3 regions of the Leclercia sp. G3L genome follow, and region 3 is predicted to be linked to each of the others. Evidence: predicted binding sites of a transcription regulator. Region 3 holds the regulator's gene; each other region holds the start of a gene.
The links. Region 3 encodes PhoB, which activates phosphate uptake and scavenging genes when phosphate is short. Its sites were predicted from a motif close to CTGTCATAAAACTGNCNNAT; they were not measured.
Positions count from the first base shown of each region.

Region 1: a site for PhoB is predicted at 2,279-2,298, ahead of uvrB (excinuclease ABC subunit UvrB). Genes of this name have one in related genera too.
Region 2: a site for PhoB is predicted at 3,528-3,547, ahead of pstS (phosphate ABC transporter substrate-binding protein PstS). Genes of this name have one in related genera too.

Region 1 covers NZ_CP088265.1:4,588,478-4,594,649, reverse strand. Annotated here, with positions in the region: gene bioC (malonyl-ACP O-methyltransferase BioC) at 1-452, shown strand, start outside; gene bioD (dethiobiotin synthase) at 445-1,170, shown strand; gene LRS40_RS23490 (ABC transporter ATP-binding protein) at 1,109-1,804, opposite strand; gene uvrB (excinuclease ABC subunit UvrB) at 2,551-4,566, shown strand; gene yvcK (uridine diphosphate-N-acetylglucosamine-binding protein YvcK) at 4,666-5,574, opposite strand; molybdenum cofactor riboswitch at 5,800-5,934, shown strand; gene moaA (GTP 3',8-cyclase MoaA) at 5,922-6,172, shown strand, end outside.
Region 2 covers NZ_CP088265.1:1,157,088-1,163,259, forward strand. Annotated here, with positions in the region: gene pstB (phosphate ABC transporter ATP-binding protein PstB) at 1-374, opposite strand, end outside; gene pstA (phosphate ABC transporter permease PstA) at 422-1,312, opposite strand; gene pstC (phosphate ABC transporter permease PstC) at 1,312-2,271, opposite strand; gene pstS (phosphate ABC transporter substrate-binding protein PstS) at 2,400-3,440, opposite strand; gene glmS (glutamine--fructose-6-phosphate transaminase (isomerizing)) at 3,731-5,560, opposite strand; gene glmU (bifunctional UDP-N-acetylglucosamine diphosphorylase/glucosamine-1-phosphate N-acetyltransferase GlmU) at 5,839-6,172, opposite strand, start outside.
Region 3 covers NZ_CP088265.1:131,053-137,224, forward strand. Annotated here, with positions in the region: gene proY (proline-specific permease ProY) at 1-751, opposite strand, end outside; gene brnQ (branched-chain amino acid transporter carrier protein BrnQ) at 831-2,150, opposite strand; gene phoR (phosphate regulon sensor histidine kinase PhoR) at 2,560-3,855, opposite strand; gene phoB (phosphate response regulator transcription factor PhoB) at 3,877-4,566, opposite strand; gene sbcD (exonuclease subunit SbcD) at 4,761-5,966, shown strand; gene sbcC (exonuclease subunit SbcC) at 5,963-6,172, shown strand, end outside.

The DNA.
Region 1 (6,172 bases), 370 kb from region 3:
GGCAGTTCAGCCTGGTCTGGAGCCATCTGGCGGTGCAGTGGTGCGCCAGCCTGCCGCAGGCGCTGGCAGAGCTGTATCGCGTGGCGCAGCCGGGAGGCAAGGTGGCCTTCACCACGCTGCTCAACGGCTCGCTGCCGGAGCTGAATCAGGCCTGGCAGGCGGTGGATACCCAGCCGCACGCCAACCGTTTTCTGACCGGACAGCAGGTGAACGATGCCCTGTCCGGCTGGCAGTACCGCTGTGCGGTCCAGACCGTCACCCTGCTGTTTGAGGATGCGCTCAGCGCCATGCAGTCCCTGAAGGGGATCGGCGCCACCCATCTGCACGCCGGGCGGGCCGACAGGCCCTTAACGCGCGGCCAGCTGCAGCGGCTGGCACAGGCCTGGCCACAGCAGGCGGGGAAATTCCCGCTCTCTTATCAACTTTTTCATGGAATTATCGAACGTGACTGAACGTTATTTTGTCACCGGCACCGACACCGAGGTCGGTAAAACCGTCGCCAGCACCGCCCTGTTACAGGCGGCACGGGCGCTGGGCCGCAACACTGCCGGATACAAACCGGTGGCCTCGGGCAGTGAGATGACCGCACAAGGGCTGCGCAACAGCGATGCGCTGGCGTTACAGCGCAACAGCAGCGTGGCGCTGAGCTACCCGACGGTGAACCCCTATACCTTCGCGGAGCCGACGTCGCCGCACATCATCAGCGCCGACGAGCAGCGCCCGATCCTGTTCAGCACGCTCTCCGCCGGGTTACGCACCCTGGAGAGCTGTGCCGACTGGGTGCTGGTGGAAGGGGCGGGCGGCTGGTTCACGCCGCTGTCGCAGGAGCAGACCTTCGCCGACTGGGTGCTGGCCGAACGCCTGCCGGTGATCCTGGTGGTGGGGGTGAAGCTGGGCTGTATCAACCACGCGATGCTGACCGCGCAGGCGATTCAGCAGGCGGGACTGCATTTTGCAGGCTGGGTGGCGAACGGAGTAGTGTCCCCCGGCAAGCGCCATGCCGAATACATGACGACGCTCCGGCGCGTGCTGCCCGCTCCGCTGCTGGGCGAGATCCCGTGGCTGGGCGATACGGCTGACACCTCGGCAGTCGGGCAGTATCTGTCTCTTACTGCGCTGACGCCGTCGGCCCCATCCAGTGGGCAATCAGCGGGTCATCCAGCTCGCTGACCCGACCCTGAGCCACGTTTCGCCCCCGGTAAAGCAGGCAAAAGCGATCCGCCACCCGACGGATCAGGGAAAGATGTTGTTCGGCCAGCAGCACCGATAATCCCAGCTCCCGGTTGAACCTGAGCAGCAGCTGCGCCAGCTTGAGGGTAAACAGCTGGCCGGTGCCGCGGCTGGGCTCGTCGAGGATCAACAGGCGAGGGCGGGTCACCAGCGCGTTCGCCAGTGCCAGCTGGTACTGCTGGTCGTCATTAAGACCCGAGGCCCGATGCTGGCGCAGCGGGTACAGCTCCGGAAAGAACTCAAAAACGTCGCGGCTTACCGATCCGCCCGCGACGCCTTTCGCCATCCGCGCGACATGCAGATTCTCCTCTACCGTCAGTTGCGAAAAGATCCGCCGGTCCTGTGACACAAAGCTGATCCCCTCTCCTGGACGGGTCTCTGGCCCGGCGTCATGCCAGACCATGGTGCCGCTGGCGATGGGCAGCAGCCCGGCAATACAGCTCACGAGGGTAGTTTTCCCCATTCCGGGCAGCCCGACGACGCCGGTGCAGAGGCCGGGAGGCAGATCGAGGTCAACGTTCCACAGGGTGTGGCGATCCCCGTAATACTGGTTTACAGCGCGCAGGCTTAACATGGTATTGCTCCTTTTCAGGCATCGGTGACACCTGATGCTCTGCAAGACTCTTGCCACAGCCCAAAAAATGGCGCTTAACCCTTCTTTTTTCGGATTAGGTTCGAAAATGCGCGCTGCGATGACAGGAACCTGCACTGCGTCGGTGCCCCGTTTTATGCACCTGGTGCAGGTACTATTTTGATTAAAATGTGAGCAATGCCTCACCAGTTCGTTCGCTGATTTTTGTCATAAGATCGCCATAATTGGGTGATAAAAATTTTTTACCGTCGCGCTGGGGAGAAAAACCGGGAACGGGCCGAGTCACGTTCCGTATGGCCTGGAGACAGTTATCCACTATTCCTGTGGATAACCATGTGCATTAGAGTTAGAAAACACAAGGTAAGCGAGAGAATACGCGGCCTGCGCCTGAATTGCTGCGAAACGCGTCTTTTTGAAAACTTTATTGCAGATCAAGGCGTTAAATAAAAGCAATCATTGTCATCAAACTGTCAATCAGATGCGCTAAAGTCCGGCGGTTCGCCTTGACAAATGTTAAAAAACAAAAAATTCTGGGGATAACCGACCCCTGATGGAATTTTATCCCGTCACAGCCGAAATTTTGCGCAGCTTTGCTTGATTCCCGCTGCTGCTGGCACAAAACCACGCAGATGCTACTGGGTTTATAACCAGTATAATTTACTGGCAAAAATAGCCATGAGGAGTAAAATTACACACTTGCCGTATTAATCATCATCAGGTCGCCGTTCATGAGTAAACCGTTCAAACTGAATTCCGCTTTCCGTCCTTCTGGCGATCAGCCTGAAGCGATTCGCCGTCTGAAAGAGGGGCTGGAGGATGGGCTTGCACACCAGACGCTGCTGGGGGTGACCGGTTCGGGTAAAACCTTTACCGTCGCCAACGTGATCGCCGATCTTCAGCGGCCCACCATGGTGCTGGCACCTAACAAAACCCTGGCTGCGCAGCTGTACGGCGAGATGAAAGAGTTCTTCCCCGAAAACGCGGTGGAGTACTTCGTCTCCTACTACGACTACTACCAGCCGGAAGCCTACGTCCCGAGCTCCGACACCTTTATTGAAAAGGATGCCTCGGTGAACGAGCATATCGAGCAGATGCGTCTGTCCGCCACCAAGGCCCTGCTCGAGCGCCGCGACGTGGTGGTGGTAGCCTCGGTGTCAGCCATTTACGGCCTCGGCGACCCCGATCTCTACCTGAAGATGATGCTGCACCTGACTCAGGGGATGATTATCGATCAGCGCGCCATCTTGCGGCGCCTGGCGGAGCTGCAATATACCCGCAACGATCAGGCGTTCCAGCGCGGTACTTTCCGCGTTCGCGGCGAGGTCATCGACATCTTCCCGGCGGAGTCGGACGACTTCGCGCTGCGCGTGGAGCTGTTTGATGAAGAGGTGGAGCGGCTGTCCCTGTTTGATCCGCTGACCGGCCACGTGGAGTCGATTATTCAGCGCTTCACCGTCTACCCCAAAACCCACTACGTTACCCCGCGCGAGCGCATCGTGCAGGCGATGGAAGATATCAAGGTAGAGCTGGCGGATCGCCGCAAGACCCTGCTGGACAACAACAAGCTGCTGGAAGAGCAGCGCATCAGCCAGCGTACCCAGTTCGATCTCGAGATGATGAACGAGCTGGGCTACTGCTCCGGTATTGAAAACTACTCGCGCTATCTCTCCGGCCGCGGGCCGGGCGAGGCGCCGCCGACCCTGTTTGACTACCTGCCGGCGGATGGCCTGCTGGTGGTGGACGAATCCCACGTGACCATTCCGCAGATTGGCGGCATGTACCGCGGTGACCGGGCGCGTAAAGAGACCCTGGTGGAGTACGGCTTCCGTCTGCCGTCGGCGCTGGATAACCGCCCGATGAAGTTCGAAGAGTTTGAGGCGCTGGCGCCGCAAACCATCTACGTTTCCGCGACGCCGGGCAACTACGAGCTGGAGAAATCGGGCGATGAAGTGGTGGATCAGGTGGTGCGTCCGACCGGTCTGCTGGATCCGATTATCGAAGTGCGTCCGGTTGGCACCCAGGTGGACGATCTGCTGTCGGAGATCCGTGCCCGGGCGGCCATCAACGAGCGCGTGCTGGTCACCACCCTGACCAAACGCATGGCGGAAGATCTGACCGAATACCTCGAGGAGCATGGCGAGAAGGTGCGCTATCTGCACTCGGATATCGACACCGTGGAACGTATGGAGATCATCCGCGACCTGCGCCTTGGCGAGTTCGACGTGCTGGTGGGGATCAACCTGCTGCGTGAAGGGCTGGATATGCCGGAAGTGTCGCTGGTGGCGATTCTGGATGCCGATAAAGAGGGCTTCCTGCGCTCCGAGCGCTCGCTGATCCAGACCATTGGTCGTGCGGCGCGAAACGTCAACGGCAAAGCGATTCTTTACGGCGACAAGATCACCCCGTCAATGGCGAAAGCCATCGGCGAAACCGAACGCCGCCGCGAGAAGCAGCAGCGCTATAACGAAGAGCACGGCATTACGCCGCAGGGTCTGAACAAGAAGGTGGTGGATATCCTGGCGCTCGGCCAGAACATCGCCAAAACCAAAGCGAAGGGCCGCGGCAAGTCGCGCTCACCGGTGGAGGCCGATACCGTTGCCCTGACGCCGAAAGCGCTGCAGCAGAAGATTCACGAACTGGAAGGGCAGATGATGCAGCACGCGCAGAATCTGGAGTTCGAAGAGGCCGCGCAGATCCGCGACCAGCTGCATCAGTTGCGGGATTTATTCATCGCCGCGTCGTAGTTTGTGCCCGGTGGCGCTGCGCTTACCGGGCCTACGAACGGCTTAAACTTGTAGGCCCGGTAAGCGCTAGCGCCACCGGGCGATAAAGGCCGCACAGTCTTAACCCAACGCCTGCACCGCCTTCTCCAGCGCCACGCGCAGTAAATGCCGGTCATGGCGGTACTTAATATCGCTCGCCTCAAGTGGTTCCTGTACTACCACCCGGCCTTCCATGCCTGAGACATCAGTACAAGGCCCGACCACCACCGCATCGATAATCTTTTTCCCGACATACTGCTCCATCAGGGCCAGCTTAGCGGGCAGCGAAAGCCCGGCGGCGGCAGGGCTGAGCTCGCGACCCAGATTGCCGATGTAAACCACGGGGGCAGGCGTCCGGCGCAGCGCCTGGGCCAGCTCGTTGTTCAGCAGCAGCGGCATCAGGCTGGTGTAAAAACTGCCCGGGCCAATCAAAATTAAATCTGCTTCACCAATGGCCTCAACTGCTTCACGGGTCGCCGGAACCGTGGGGTAGAGCATCAGCTCTTTCGGCGGCAGAAGCAGCTGGTCGATATTCACTTCGCCATAGACTTCATGGTCGTTACTGTCGATGGCCATCAAATCCACCGGAAGTTCGGACATCGGAATCAAAAACGCATCCACTTTTAGCAGGTTGCGGATTAAATTGATCGCCTCCAGAGGCCGCACGCTGAGATGATCCAGCGCCTTTAACATCAGATTTCCGAGGTTATGCCCCGAAAGTTCGCCATTACCGCCAAAACGATACTCAAACATCGCGGAAGCGACGCTGGGTTCGGTGATAAGTTGATTTAAACAGTTGCGCATATCACCCCAGGCGATGCCCCCTTCGGCGCGACGAATGCGTCCGGTTGAGCCGCCGTTATCGGTGGTGGTAACGATCCCGGTAAGCCGTGAACCGAGCGATGACAAGGAGGACATCACCCGGCCCAGTCCGTGGCCTCCGCCGAGAGCGACGACGCGGTCGAGATCCGCAAAAGTGCGATTGCGCATAGAAATTCCTTAGTAAGACGAACACCTTAACAGTAACTCAACTACCCCTAAATGACGATGTCCCGCCCGGGGCAAAATGACATATATCAATGCAATAATTTTATAATGACGTATTCTGAATCGAAATGGCACGAACATGTCGATATATACAACTTTATATAGCGAAAGACGATAATAGCGAAACTGCTTTTAACACGCTACTATCGGCATAACCACGTTTTCTTAATCGAAAACATACACTCTAGCCTTTGCGCCTGTGTCGACAGATATGGTGCTCTGGCCGTGGCGGTTTCGCCACCAGGGTACAGAAAGAAATGACTGTGCCTCCCGTATCAGGAAAGGTGTACATGGCTTCACAACTTACCGATGCATTCGCGCGTAAGTTTTTTTACCTGCGTTTGTCGATTACCGATGTGTGCAATTTCCGTTGCACCTACTGCCTGCCGGACGGCTACAAACCCGGCGGTATCACCAATAACGGCTTTCTCTCCGTGGACGAAGTCCGCCGCGTGACGCGCGCGTTTGCCGCCATGGGCACAGAAAAGGTCCGTCTTACCGGCGGCGAACCCTCGCTGCGCCGTGACTTCACCGACATCAT
Region 2 (6,172 bases), 1.0 Mb from region 3:
TCGGCACGGGAGAGCTTCTCAAACAGGCGCACGCCAAAGGCGATGTTGTCATAGATGGACATCGGGAACGGCGTCGGTTTCTGGAACACCATGCCCACTTTCGCACGCAGCAGGGCGATGTCCTGGGTATTGGTCAGAATGTTGTCGCCGTCCAGCAGGATCTCGCCTTCAGCGCGCTGCTCCGGATAGAGCGAATACATTTTGTTAAAGGTACGCAGCAGCGTGGATTTCCCGCAGCCCGACGGACCGATGAATGCCGTAACCTGGTTTTTGGCAATATCCAGGTTGATGTTTTTCAGGGCATGGAACTTGCCGTAGTAGAAGTTCAGATCACGAACCGCAAGTTTACCCGGGGCAGTATCGACCATACTCATTGACTCATTTCCTCATCCGGCGCCGCAGAGTGCCACGCCGTCAATAATTAACCGTGTTTCTTCTTCGCGAAAATAACGCGCGCCAGAATGTTCAGTAACAGTACGCACAGGGTAATAATCAGGACCCCGGCCCAGGCCAGCGACTGCCATTCGGCAAACGGGCTCATCGCAAATTTAAAGATGGTCACCGGCAGGTTGGCAATCGGCTGCATCATGTCCGTGCTCCAGAACTGGTTGGAGAGCGCGGTAAAGAGCAGCGGCGCGGTTTCACCGGCAATACGGGCCACGGCCAACAGTACGCCGGTCAGGATCCCGGAGATGGACGCCTTCAGGGTAATGGCAGAGATCATCTTCCACTTCGGCGTACCCAGCGCGTAGGCCGCTTCACGCAGGCTGTCCGGTACCAGTTTCAGCATGTTCTCGGTGGTACGGATGACGATAGGCACCTGCAGCAGCGCCAGCGCAATCACCCCGGCCCAGCCGGAGAAGTGCTCCATCTGCGCCACCACGATGGTGTAGACGAACAGACCGACCACAATCGACGGGGCAGAGAGCAGAATGTCGTTAATGAAGCGGATCACTTCCGCAATCCAGGATTTACGACCGTACTCCGCCAGATAGATCCCCGCCATGATACCGAGCGGTGTACCGAACACGGTCGCCCACAGGATCAGCAGGCCACTGCCCGCCAGGGCGTTTGCCAGCCCGCCGCCGGCGGTATTGGGTGGCGGGGTCATCTCGGTGAACAGCGCCAGCGACATGCCGTCGATACCGCGCGTTACCGTGGAGAACAGGATCCAGACCAGCCAGAACAAACCGAATGCCATCGTCGCCATCGAGAGCGTCAACGCGAGCCGGTTCTTCATGCGGCGCTTCGCCTGCATTTTGCGGCGAGATTCCGCCAGCTCCACGGTGTTTTGCATTTCGAGCGTTGCCATTAGCGTGCCCCCTCATTTTTCGCCAGGCGCATGATCATCACTTTGGAGATCGCCAGGACGATGAAGGTGATAACAAACAGAATTAAGCCCAGTTCCATCAGCGCGGCAACGTGCAGGCCCGATTCCGCTTCAGCGAATTCGTTAGCCAGCGCCGAGGTGATGCTGTTGCCCGGCATATAGAGCGAGGCGCTGTCGAGCTGGTAGGTGTTACCGATGATAAAGGTCACGGCCATGGTTTCACCCAGCGCGCGGCCCAGACCCAGCATGACGCCGCCAATTACCCCATTTTTGGTGAACGGCAGAACGATACGCCAGATAACTTCCCAGGTGGTGCAGCCGATGCCGTAGGCCGACTCTTTCATCATCACCGGGGTTTGTTCGAAGACATCGCGCATCACCGCCGCGATGTAAGGAATAATCATGATGGCAAGGATGACGCCTGCGGCCAGGATCCCGATACCGAATGCCGGACCGGAGAAAAGGGCGCCCACAAACGGGATGGCGGAGAGGACGTTGCCCACCGGCTCCTGGAAGTAAGTCGCGAACAGCGGCGCAAAGATAAACAGGCCCCACATGCCGTAAACGATACTCGGGATCGCCGCCAGCAGCTCGATGGCGATACCCAGCGGACGCTTCAGCCAGTTCGGCGCCAGTTCAGTCAGGAACAGGGCGATACCAAAGCTCACCGGCACGGCAATCAGCAGGGCGATAAACGAGGTCACCAGCGTGCCGTAGATCGGCACCAGCGCACCGTAGATATCGTTCGGGGCATCCCACTCTTTGGTCCACAGGAAGGAGAAACCAAATTTCTGGATGCTCGGCCATGAGGAGAAAATCAGAGACACGATGATGCCGCCCAGCAGCAATAGCACAATCAGCGCAGCCAGTCTTACCAGCGCGCTGAAAATCATGTCACCTTTTTTACCCGGAGGGTTAAATGCAGGCTTGGTTGCAGCCATAAATTACTCTTCTGTTTGAGACGTCTTACGAATATGCCCGGTGGCGCTGACGCTTACCGGGCCTACAGGTGGCGCCGTAGGGCGGGTTAGCGCCAGCGCCACCCGCCATCTTCGTCAAAAATATCCTGTTAGTACAGCGCTTTACCGCTGCTGTCTTTCACGTTGGTTTTCCATGCAGCACGAATCTGCTCAACCACGCTGTCCGGCAGGCTGGCGTAATCCAGGTCGTTCGCCTGTTTGTTGCCGTTTTTGTATGCCCAGTCGAAGAACTTCAGCACTTCAGTACCCTGCTCTGGTTTCTTCTGCTCTTTGTGAACCAGGATGAAGGTAGTGGAGGTGATTGGCCACGCGCCTTCGCCTTTCTGGTTAGTCAGGTCCTGAGCGAAAGATTTGCTCCAGTCAGCGCCTTTAGCCGCGTTAGCAAAGTTCTCTTCGGTCGGGCTTACTGGTTTACCGTCAGCAGAAACCAGCTTGGTGTACGCCAGGTTGTTCTGCTTCGCGTAAGCATATTCTACGTAGCCGATTGAGCCAGGCAGACGCTGTACGAAGGCAGCGATACCGTCGTTACCTTTCCCGCCCAGACCGGTTGGCCAGTTAACGGTAGAGCCGGAACCGACTTTCGATTTCCACTCTTCGTTCACTTTCGCCAGGTAGCTGGTGAAGACGAAGGAGGTACCGGAACCGTCAGCGCGACGAACCACAGCGATGTTCTGCGAAGGCAGTTTCACGCCCGGGTTCAGTTTGGTGATGGCTTCGTCATCCCATTTTTTGATTTTGCCGAGGTAGATATCACCCAGGGTTTTGCCATCCAGCACCAGCTCGCCGGACTTCAGGCCAGGGATATTCACGGCCAGCACAACACCACCGATAACGGTCGGGAACTGGAACAGGCCTTCCTGCGTCAGTTTTTCATCAGACAGCGGAGCGTCAGATGCGCCGAAATCAACGGTATTCGCGGTAATTTGTTTAACGCCACCGGAGGAGCCGATACCCTGGTAGTTGACCTTGTTACCAGTTTCTTTCTGGTAGGTATCAGCCCATTTGGCATACACCGGCGCAGGGAAGGTTGCACCAGCGCCAGTCAGGCTTGCCTCTGCGAATACAGAGAACGCGCTCATCGATAAGGTCGCGGCGACAACAGTTGCGACAGTGGTACGCATAACTTTCATAATGTCTCCTGCAAGATTTTCGTAAATCGTTGTTTAGTGGCTACGATGAGCAAAATAGGACAAAGAGGTGACAGATAAATGTACGAATTATGACAGTTTTATGACAGCGAGAATTTCGCTTTGGAAAAGTTAAAATAAAGGTTAAATATCAGCAGGTTGAATATCATTATGACGCTAAGATTTCAGAAAAATTTTCTTTCTGTGACACTGAAAAAGTTAGCTGAAGATGACAGTTTGTCATTAAAAAACGCGGATAAAAAAGCTCCACCCGAAGGTGGAGCCTGAAGGGATTACTCTACGGTAACGGACTTCGCCAGGTTACGCGGCTGGTCAACGTCGGTACCTTTAATCAGCGCGACGTGATACGCCAGCAGCTGCAGCGGTACGGTATAGAAGATTGGCGCAATCACCTCTTCCACATGCGGCATCTCGATGATGTGCATGTTGTCGCTGCTGACGAAACCGGCATCTTTATCGGCGAAGACAAACAGCACACCGCCACGGGCGCGGACCTCTTCGATGTTGGATTTCAGTTTTTCCAGCAGTTCGTTGTTAGGTGCCACCACGATCACCGGCATATCCGCGTCGATCAGCGCCAGTGGGCCATGTTTCAGCTCGCCTGCGGCATAGGCTTCCGCGTGGATGTAGGAGATCTCTTTGAGCTTCAGGGCACCTTCCAGCGCGATCGGGTACTGATCGCCACGACCGAGGAACAGGGCGTGATGCTTGTCGGAGAAGGCTTCCGCCAGCGCTTCAATGCGTTTGTCCTGAGAGAGCATCTGCTCAATACGGCTCGGCAGCGCCTGCAGGCCGTGTACGATGTCATGCTCAACAGAGGCATCCTGGCCTTTCAGACGAGCCAGTTTCGCCACCAGCATCAGCAGGACCGTCAGCTGGGTGGTGAACGCTTTGGTGGAGGCCACGCCGATTTCGGTGCCGGCTTTGGTCATCAGCGCCAGATCGGATTCACGTACCAGAGATGAACCCGGCACGTTACAGATCGCCAGCGAACCGAGGTAACCCAGCTCTTTGGACAGACGCAGCGCCGCCAGGGTGTCGGCGGTTTCGCCGGACTGCGACAGGGTGATCATCAGGCTGTTACGGCGTACGGCCGATTTGCGATAGCGGAATTCAGAGGCGATTTCCACGTCGCACGGCACACCGGCCAGGGCTTCAAACCAGTAGCGGGAGACCATACCGGAGTTGTAGGAGGTACCGCAGGCCACGATCTGAATATGCTCGACGTTAGCCAGCATCTCGTTGGCGTTAGCCCCCAGTTCATTCAAATCCACTTCGCCGTGGCTGATGCGCCCGGTCAGGGTGTTTTTGATGGCGTTTGGCTGCTCGTAGATCTCTTTCTGCATGTAGTGACGGTAAGCGCCTTTATCGCCGGCGTCATACTGCAGATTAGATTCGATATCCTGACGCTTCACCGGCTCGCCAGTTTTATCAAAGATTTTCACGTCGCGACGGGTCACTTCCGCAATATCGCCCTCTTCCATGAAGATAAAGCGACGGGTGACCGGCAGCAGCGCCAGCTGATCGGAGGCGATGAAGTTTTCGCCCATCCCCAGACCAATCACCATCGGGCTGCCCGAGCGAGCGGCCAGCAGGGTGGACGGGTCACGGCTGTCCAGGATCACGGTGCCGTAGGCACCGCGCAGCTGGGGGATCGCACGCAGTACGGCTTCACGCAGCGTACCGCCCTGCTCCAGCTCCCAGTGAACCAGGTGAGCAATCACTTCGGTGTCGGTTTCAGACACGAAGGTATAACCGCGCTCAGTGAGTACTTCACGCAGCGGCTCGTGGTTTTCGATGATGCCGTTATGCACCACCACAATGTGTTCAGAGACATGCGGGTGCGCGTTGCCTTCAGAAGGTTCACCGTGGGTCGCCCAACGGGTATGGGCAATGCCTGTGCCACCGTGCAGCGGAGTTTCTTCCGCAGCCTGGGCCAGCATGTTTACTTTACCGAGGCGGCGCAGACGGGTCATGTGCCCTTCTGCATCGACCACTGCCAGACCGGCAGAGTCATAACCACGGTATTCCAGACGACGTAACCCTTCGAGAAGGATTTCAGCAATATCACGCTGCGCGACTGCGCCAACAATTCCACACATAGTTTTAGATTCCGAATAGAGGCTTTACGCCTGCGTTGTCGCTGACCTGTATTTACCCTTCGTCTTTCACGCCGTGACTGCGTTGGCTTCACGTCTTCGCCACGGTCACTTACTTAAGTAAGCTCCCATGGACTCATACGCTTGCCGCCTTGCCACAACGCGAAATCCGTTGGGTATGCCCTTTTCGGGCGCCCCGAGCCTTGTAGAGAGTGGGGTTATTTTTATGGGTACTGCTTATAGGCGGGGGATTATGTTATCCCCTCATCCCGAAAATGCTTTTACTTCTTCACCGGGCGTTTCCAGCCCTGCTTGTGAACCTGCGGCACGCGGCTGATGACCAGCTCGTTTTCCGCCACATCGCGCGTAACGGTAGTGCCTGCGGCAATGGTTACGCCTTTGCCGATAGTCACTGGCGCCACCAGCTGCGAATCGGATCCGACAAACACGTCGTCGCCAATAATGGTTTTAAACTTGTTCGCGCCGTCATAGTTACAGGTGATGGTCCCGGCGCCGATATTCACGTTGTCGCCAATCTCAGCATCGCCCAGATAGGTCAGATGCCCTGCTTTAGAGCCCTTACCCAGACGCGCTTTTTTCATTTCGACGAAGTTG
Region 3 (6,172 bases):
GCGTCCCCACGTAGAAGACCAGAATACGCATCGGCACCGAGTTGATGGCGCGCGGAATAGACTTCTCTGGATCTTTCGCTTCACCGGCGGTAATGCCGATGATTTCGATCCCGCCGTAGGCAAACATCACCATCTGCAGCGACATCACCATGCCTATCCAGCCGTTACTGAAGAAGCCGCCGTTGCTCCACAGATTATGGATCCCGGTCGGTTGTCCGCCGTTGCCAATTCCCCAGATGATGATGCCAATACCGGCAGCAATCATGATGATGATGGTGGCGACTTTAAAGAAGGAGAACCAGAACTCCAGCTCGCCAAACACCTTCACGCTCATCAGGTTGATGGCGCAGATGATCAGCACCACGCTGAGTACCCAGACCCAGTGCGGCACGGTCGGGAACCAGACGCCCATATAGATGCCAAAGGCCGTCACGTCGGCGATGGCCACAATCAGGATTTCGAAGCAGTAGGTCCAGCCGGTGATATAGCCGGCGAGCGGGCCTAAGTTTTCCTGGGCATAGCGGGAGAAGGAGCTGGCCGACGGGTTATGAACGGACATCTCCCCCAGCGCACGCATGATGATGTAGGCGGCAACACCGCCGATAAGATAAGCCAGCAGAACGCTGGGACCGGCCATTTTGATGGCATCTGCCGAGCCATAAAAAAGACCGGTGCCGATTGCAGAACCCAGCGCCATAAAGCGGATGTGGCGGGCGCTCAATCCACGCTTGAGTTTGTTAGTGCTTTCCATTTGTTGTCATGCCATTCAGACTAAAAAAAACAAAAAACCACGGGGCATTACGCCCCGTGGTTTAACATTCAGCCGTTGATTAGTGCGCGTTCGATGTAACCTGACGCCCTGCAGCACGATCCCAGATAATAGCCAGTACCAGTGCAACAACGGTAGGCATCAGCCACGCCAGACCCTGTTCAGACAGCGGCAGACGCTGTGTCCAGGCGGGCAGCATGGCGCTGATTGCCGATGCCTTAATACCGTCAAGCATACCAAAAAGCAGACTGATAAACATGGCCGGAGCGATAATTCGTGTGGAATTATTCCACCAGCCGCGGGTGAAGCTCAACACCACCAGCACGATGCACGGCGGGTAGATGGTGGTCAGCACCGGAATAGAGACCTGAATAAGATGGCTCAGCCCCAGGTTCGACACCGCCATCGAGAAGCCGCCGAGGATAAACACCAGCGTACGGTAAGAGAGCGGAACGTACTGAGCAAAGAACTCCGCACAGGCACAGGTCAGGCCAACCGCCGTCACCAGACAGGCCAGGAAGATCAGGATAGCCAGCATCATGCTGCCCGCGCCGCCAAAGGTGTGCTGAACGTAGGCATGCAGAATAGCCGCACCGTTCGCGCCCTGGTCAACCAGCACGCTGCTGTCGGAACCCAGACGGAACAGCGCCAGATAGAGCAGCGCCAGCCCAGCGCCCGCCATCAGGCCAGCCCAGACGGTGTAGCGGGTCAGCAGACGCGCTTCGGTCACGCCGCGGGAACGCGCAGCGTTAACGATCACGATACCGAATGCCATTGCGCCCAGCGTATCCATGGTCAGGTAACCGTTCACGAAACCGTTAGAGAAAGCGGCGTTCTGATAGGCTTCGGTGGCGGAGCTCAGCGGGCCAGCAGGCCAGACAATCGCCGCTACAGCCAGCACCAACAGGGCCAGAATCTTCATTGGGGCCAGGAAGTTGCCCACGGTATCCAGCAGCTTGCCAGGATAGAGCGACACCAGGATCACGATGGCGAAATAGACCAGGCTGTAGATAAACAGCGGCAGCGGGCCATCGCCGGTCAGCGGGGCAATTCCCACTTCGAAGGAGACGGTCGCGGTACGCGGGGTCGCAAACAGCGGACCGATCGCCAGGTAGCAGACCACGGCCAGCATCACCCCGGCGACTTTACCAATTGGCGCGCTGAGGCTGTCGACGCCGCCGCCTACTTTCGCCAGCGCCACGACGGTCAGTACCGGCAGGCCCACTGCGGTGATCAGAAAGCCGATCGCCGCGGTCCAGACGTGTTCACCCGCCTGAAGACCCACCATTGGTGGAAAGATGATGTTGCCCGCGCCAACGAACAGCGCAAATGTCATAAAGCCCAGTGCGATGATATCGCGCGATTTCAATTGATGGGTCATAAAACCTTACTGCCTGTGGATGTGGTGTTGAAAACGTTGAATTTTTCGCTATCCCATGCGGAACAAAACAGCGGAAAAAATGTGCAATTTCAGCGGGAAATGCTCCCCTGCTGCCGTGGTCAGGAATATTTTTTCGATTTACCACGCAAATACAGTCTGTCCGACAATATCAGGAGGGCAATTTAAACGCTTATAACGTTTAAAGGCAATATGGGATCGCAAAACCAGAACAATATGCCAGGTTGAAAGTAAGACCTGAAACATTACACCAATTATCAGAAAAACCCATGGCTAATCATGCGAACAAAAAAGCATCAGGCGTATAAAATTTACCCGCGCTTCGGTTGACTGCAAAGCAAACAGGCCAGCTTACGCTGGCCTGTGGCAATATCTGATTACAGGAGGGTCGTCAGGCGCTGTTACTGGCAATCAAACGTTCCGGGATCACGAAACTGAAACGCGTGCTTTTACCCGGCGTGCTGACGATATCGAGACGGCTGTCGTGGTGATTGATGGCGTGCTTCACGATAGCCAGCCCCAGTCCGCTGCCGCCCGTCTGGCGAGAACGGGCTTTATCCACCCGATAAAAACGCTCGGTAAGACGGGGAATGTGCTCCGGACCGATACCCGGGCCATTGTCTTCCACGCTGAACTCCGCCCCCGTGGGCGCATGCTGCCAGCGCACGGTAATGTGGGTGCCCGCCGGAGTGTGATTCACCGCGTTATAAACCAGGTTGGAGATGGCGCTGCGCAGCTCATCGGTACTGCCGCGCACTTTGAGGCTGTTATCCACCTCGAAGGTGAGCTGATGTTGCTGCTGGCTCAGGGTTTGCGCCTCGCGCTCTAACATCCGCAACATCATCGGCACGTCGATGGTTTCGTTGAGCGCCAGGGTTGGCGCAGCCTCAATACGGGAGAGGGTCAGCAGCTGCTTCACCAGCCCTTCCATGCGCTGCGTCTGCTCGCGCATGGTCTGGAGCGCTTTTTCCCGCGGCGCGCCCTCCAGGGTCTGCTCCTGCATCATCTCCAGATAGCCCTGCAACACCGTCAGTGGGGTGCGTAACTCATGGCTGACGTTGGCGAAGAAGTTGCGCCGCGCCCCTTCCAGCTGGTGCATTTGCGTCACATCGCGTGCCACCATCAGCCACTGTTTGTCGCTGTAGGGCATGACGCGGATCTCCAGATGGCGACCGTTGTTCAGCACCAGATTGTGCGGGCGGGTGAAATCGCGTTTCTTCAGATACTGCGCAAACTCGGGGTAGCGCAGCAGGTTGAGGATGTTCTGTCCATTATCGTCAGGCCAGCGCAGGCCCAGCAGCTGTTGCGCCAGTCCGTTACACCAGAACATCGCTCCCTCTTCGGTGGTGAGCACCACTGCATCCGGCAGAGATTCCGCACCGCTGCGAAAGCGTTTGATCAGGCTACCCAGCTCGCGTCGGCGTTTTTTATTACGCATCTGCATCTGGTGAAGACCATACAGAAGGGGTTCCCAGCTGCCGCTGCCCGGCGGTGGGGTCATACTTCTGTCAACCCACAGCCACCATGAGAGGCGGAGCAGATTCCAGAAGTGCCAGATCAGCAATCCCGTGACTGCTGTCAGCAAAAACCAGGGTAAATAACCGAAAACGGCCCCGAGGATCAGGGCCGGGATACAGCAAAGGACCAGTTCAAAACAGAGCCTTTTCCATGACAGACGTTCCAGCACGCGTCACACTCCTGTCATTGTTCAGAAACGGGTTGAGAAACGATAACCCGTGCCGCGGACGGTCTGTACCATGCGATCGTGACCGCTGGTTTCCAGGGCCTTACGCAGACGACGAATATGCACATCCACCGTCCGGTCTTCAACATACACGTTAGTGCCCCAGACATTATTGAGCAACTGCTCGCGGCTGTAGACGCGTTCCGGGTGGGTCATGAAGAAGTGCAGCAGTTTGAATTCGGTCGGTCCCATATCGAGAGGATTTTCACCGGTCATCACGCGGTGCGAAGTAGGATCCAGGCTCAGGCCCTGCATCTCAATCACCTCTTCCACCGCCATCGGTGAAATACGGCGCATCACCGCCTTGATACGCGCCACCAGCTCTTTCGGGGAGAAAGGTTTGGTAATGTAGTCATCCGCCCCGGTCTCCAGACCGCGAACGCGATCTTCCTCTTCGCCGCGGGCCGTCAACATCATCACCGGGATATCGCGGGTTAAGGCTTCACGTTTGATATGTTTGATGAATTGCAGACCAGAGCCGCCGGGCAACATCCAGTCGAGCAGGATCAGATCGGGCCAGGGTTCGTTGAGCTGATTCACCGCGCTGTCGTAATCTTCGGCTTCCACCGGTTGAAAGCCATTTTGTTCGAGCACGAAACAGACCATTTCACGAATGGGTGCTTCATCTTCTACGACCAGAATACGTCTCGCCATACTTAGCCCTGTCTTATTTAGGTTACATGTTTGTAATACGGCGTCATTATGCGTCAGATTTATGACAGATTTATGAAAAACCTGCCCACCAATAAAGGCAAGCCGTTGTTTTCTGGCCGCCCTGATTGTAGCGGTTATCTTCCTTCCCCTGAATGTTTATAATCCCGCTTACTTTTTTTTGCCACGGATCTGTTATGCGCATACTTCACACCTCGGACTGGCATCTGGGACAAAACTTTTACAGTAAAAGCCGCGCCGCCGAACATGAAGCGTTTCTCAACTGGCTGCTTGAGATGGCACAATCTCACCAGGTGGATGCCATCCTCGTGGCCGGGGACATCTTCGACACCGGATCGCCGCCCAGCTATGCGCGAGAGCTGTATAACCGTTTCGTGGTCAATCTGCAGAAGACCGGCTGCCATCTGGTGATTGTTGCGGGCAATCATGATTCCGTGGCCACGCTGAATGAATCCCGTGAGATTCTGGCGTTTCTCAACACCACCGTGGTCGCCAGCGCCGGTCACGGGCCGCAAGTTCTGCACAAACGCGACGGTACCCCCGGAGCGGTGCTCTGTCCGATCCCGTTCTTACGTCCTCGCGACGTGATGAAAAGCCAGGCGGGCCTCTCGGGGATGGAGAAACAGCAGCAGCTGTTAGCCGCCATCACCCACTATTATGCCGATCAGTATACCGCCGCCTGCCAGCTTCGCGGCGACAGCGTCCTGCCGATTATCGCCACCGGGCACCTCACCACCGTCGGCGCCAGTAAAAGTGACGCAGTACGTGACATCTATATCGGGACGCTGGATGCCTTCCCCGCCCAGCATTTCCCGGCGGCGGACTATATCGCGCTGGGCCATATCCACCGCGCCCAGAAGATTGGCGGCTGCGACCACATTCGCTACTGCGGATCCCCTATCCCCCTCAGCTTTGACGAAACCGGCAAAAGCAAATGCGTGCATCTGGTGAGTTTTGACCAGGGTAAGCTCAGCGCCGTTGAATCTCTGGAGGTGCCCATCACCCAACCGCTGGCGGTGCTGAAGGGCGATCTGGCGGCCATCGCCGCCCAGCTGGAGCAGTGGCGCGGCGTGGAGCAGACGCCCCCCGTCTGGCTGGATATCGAAATTGCCACCGAGGAGTACCTGCACGACATGCAGCGTAAGATTCAGCGCCTGACGGAAGATCTGCCGGTGGAGGTGCTGCTGGTGCGGCGCAGTCGAGAGCTGCGCGAGAAGCTCCTCGCCAACAGCCTGCGTGAAACCCTCAGTGAGCTGCGCGTGGAAGAGGTGTTCGAACGCCGCCTGGCGCAGGAGACCCTCGACGACGCCCAGCGAACCCGGTTAAACGAGCTGTTCAGCCATGCGCTGCACGCCCTGGATAACGAGGAGGATAACGCATGAAAATTCTCAGCCTGCGCCTGAAAAACCTCAACTCGCTCAAGGGCGAATGGAAAATCGATTTTACCGCCGAGCCCTTCCTCAGCAACGGCCTGTTTGCCATCACCGGCCCTACCGGCGCCGGGAAAACGACCCTGCTGGATGCCATCTGCCTCGCGCTCTACCACGAGACGCCGCGCCTCAACACCGTATCGCAATCGCAGAACGAT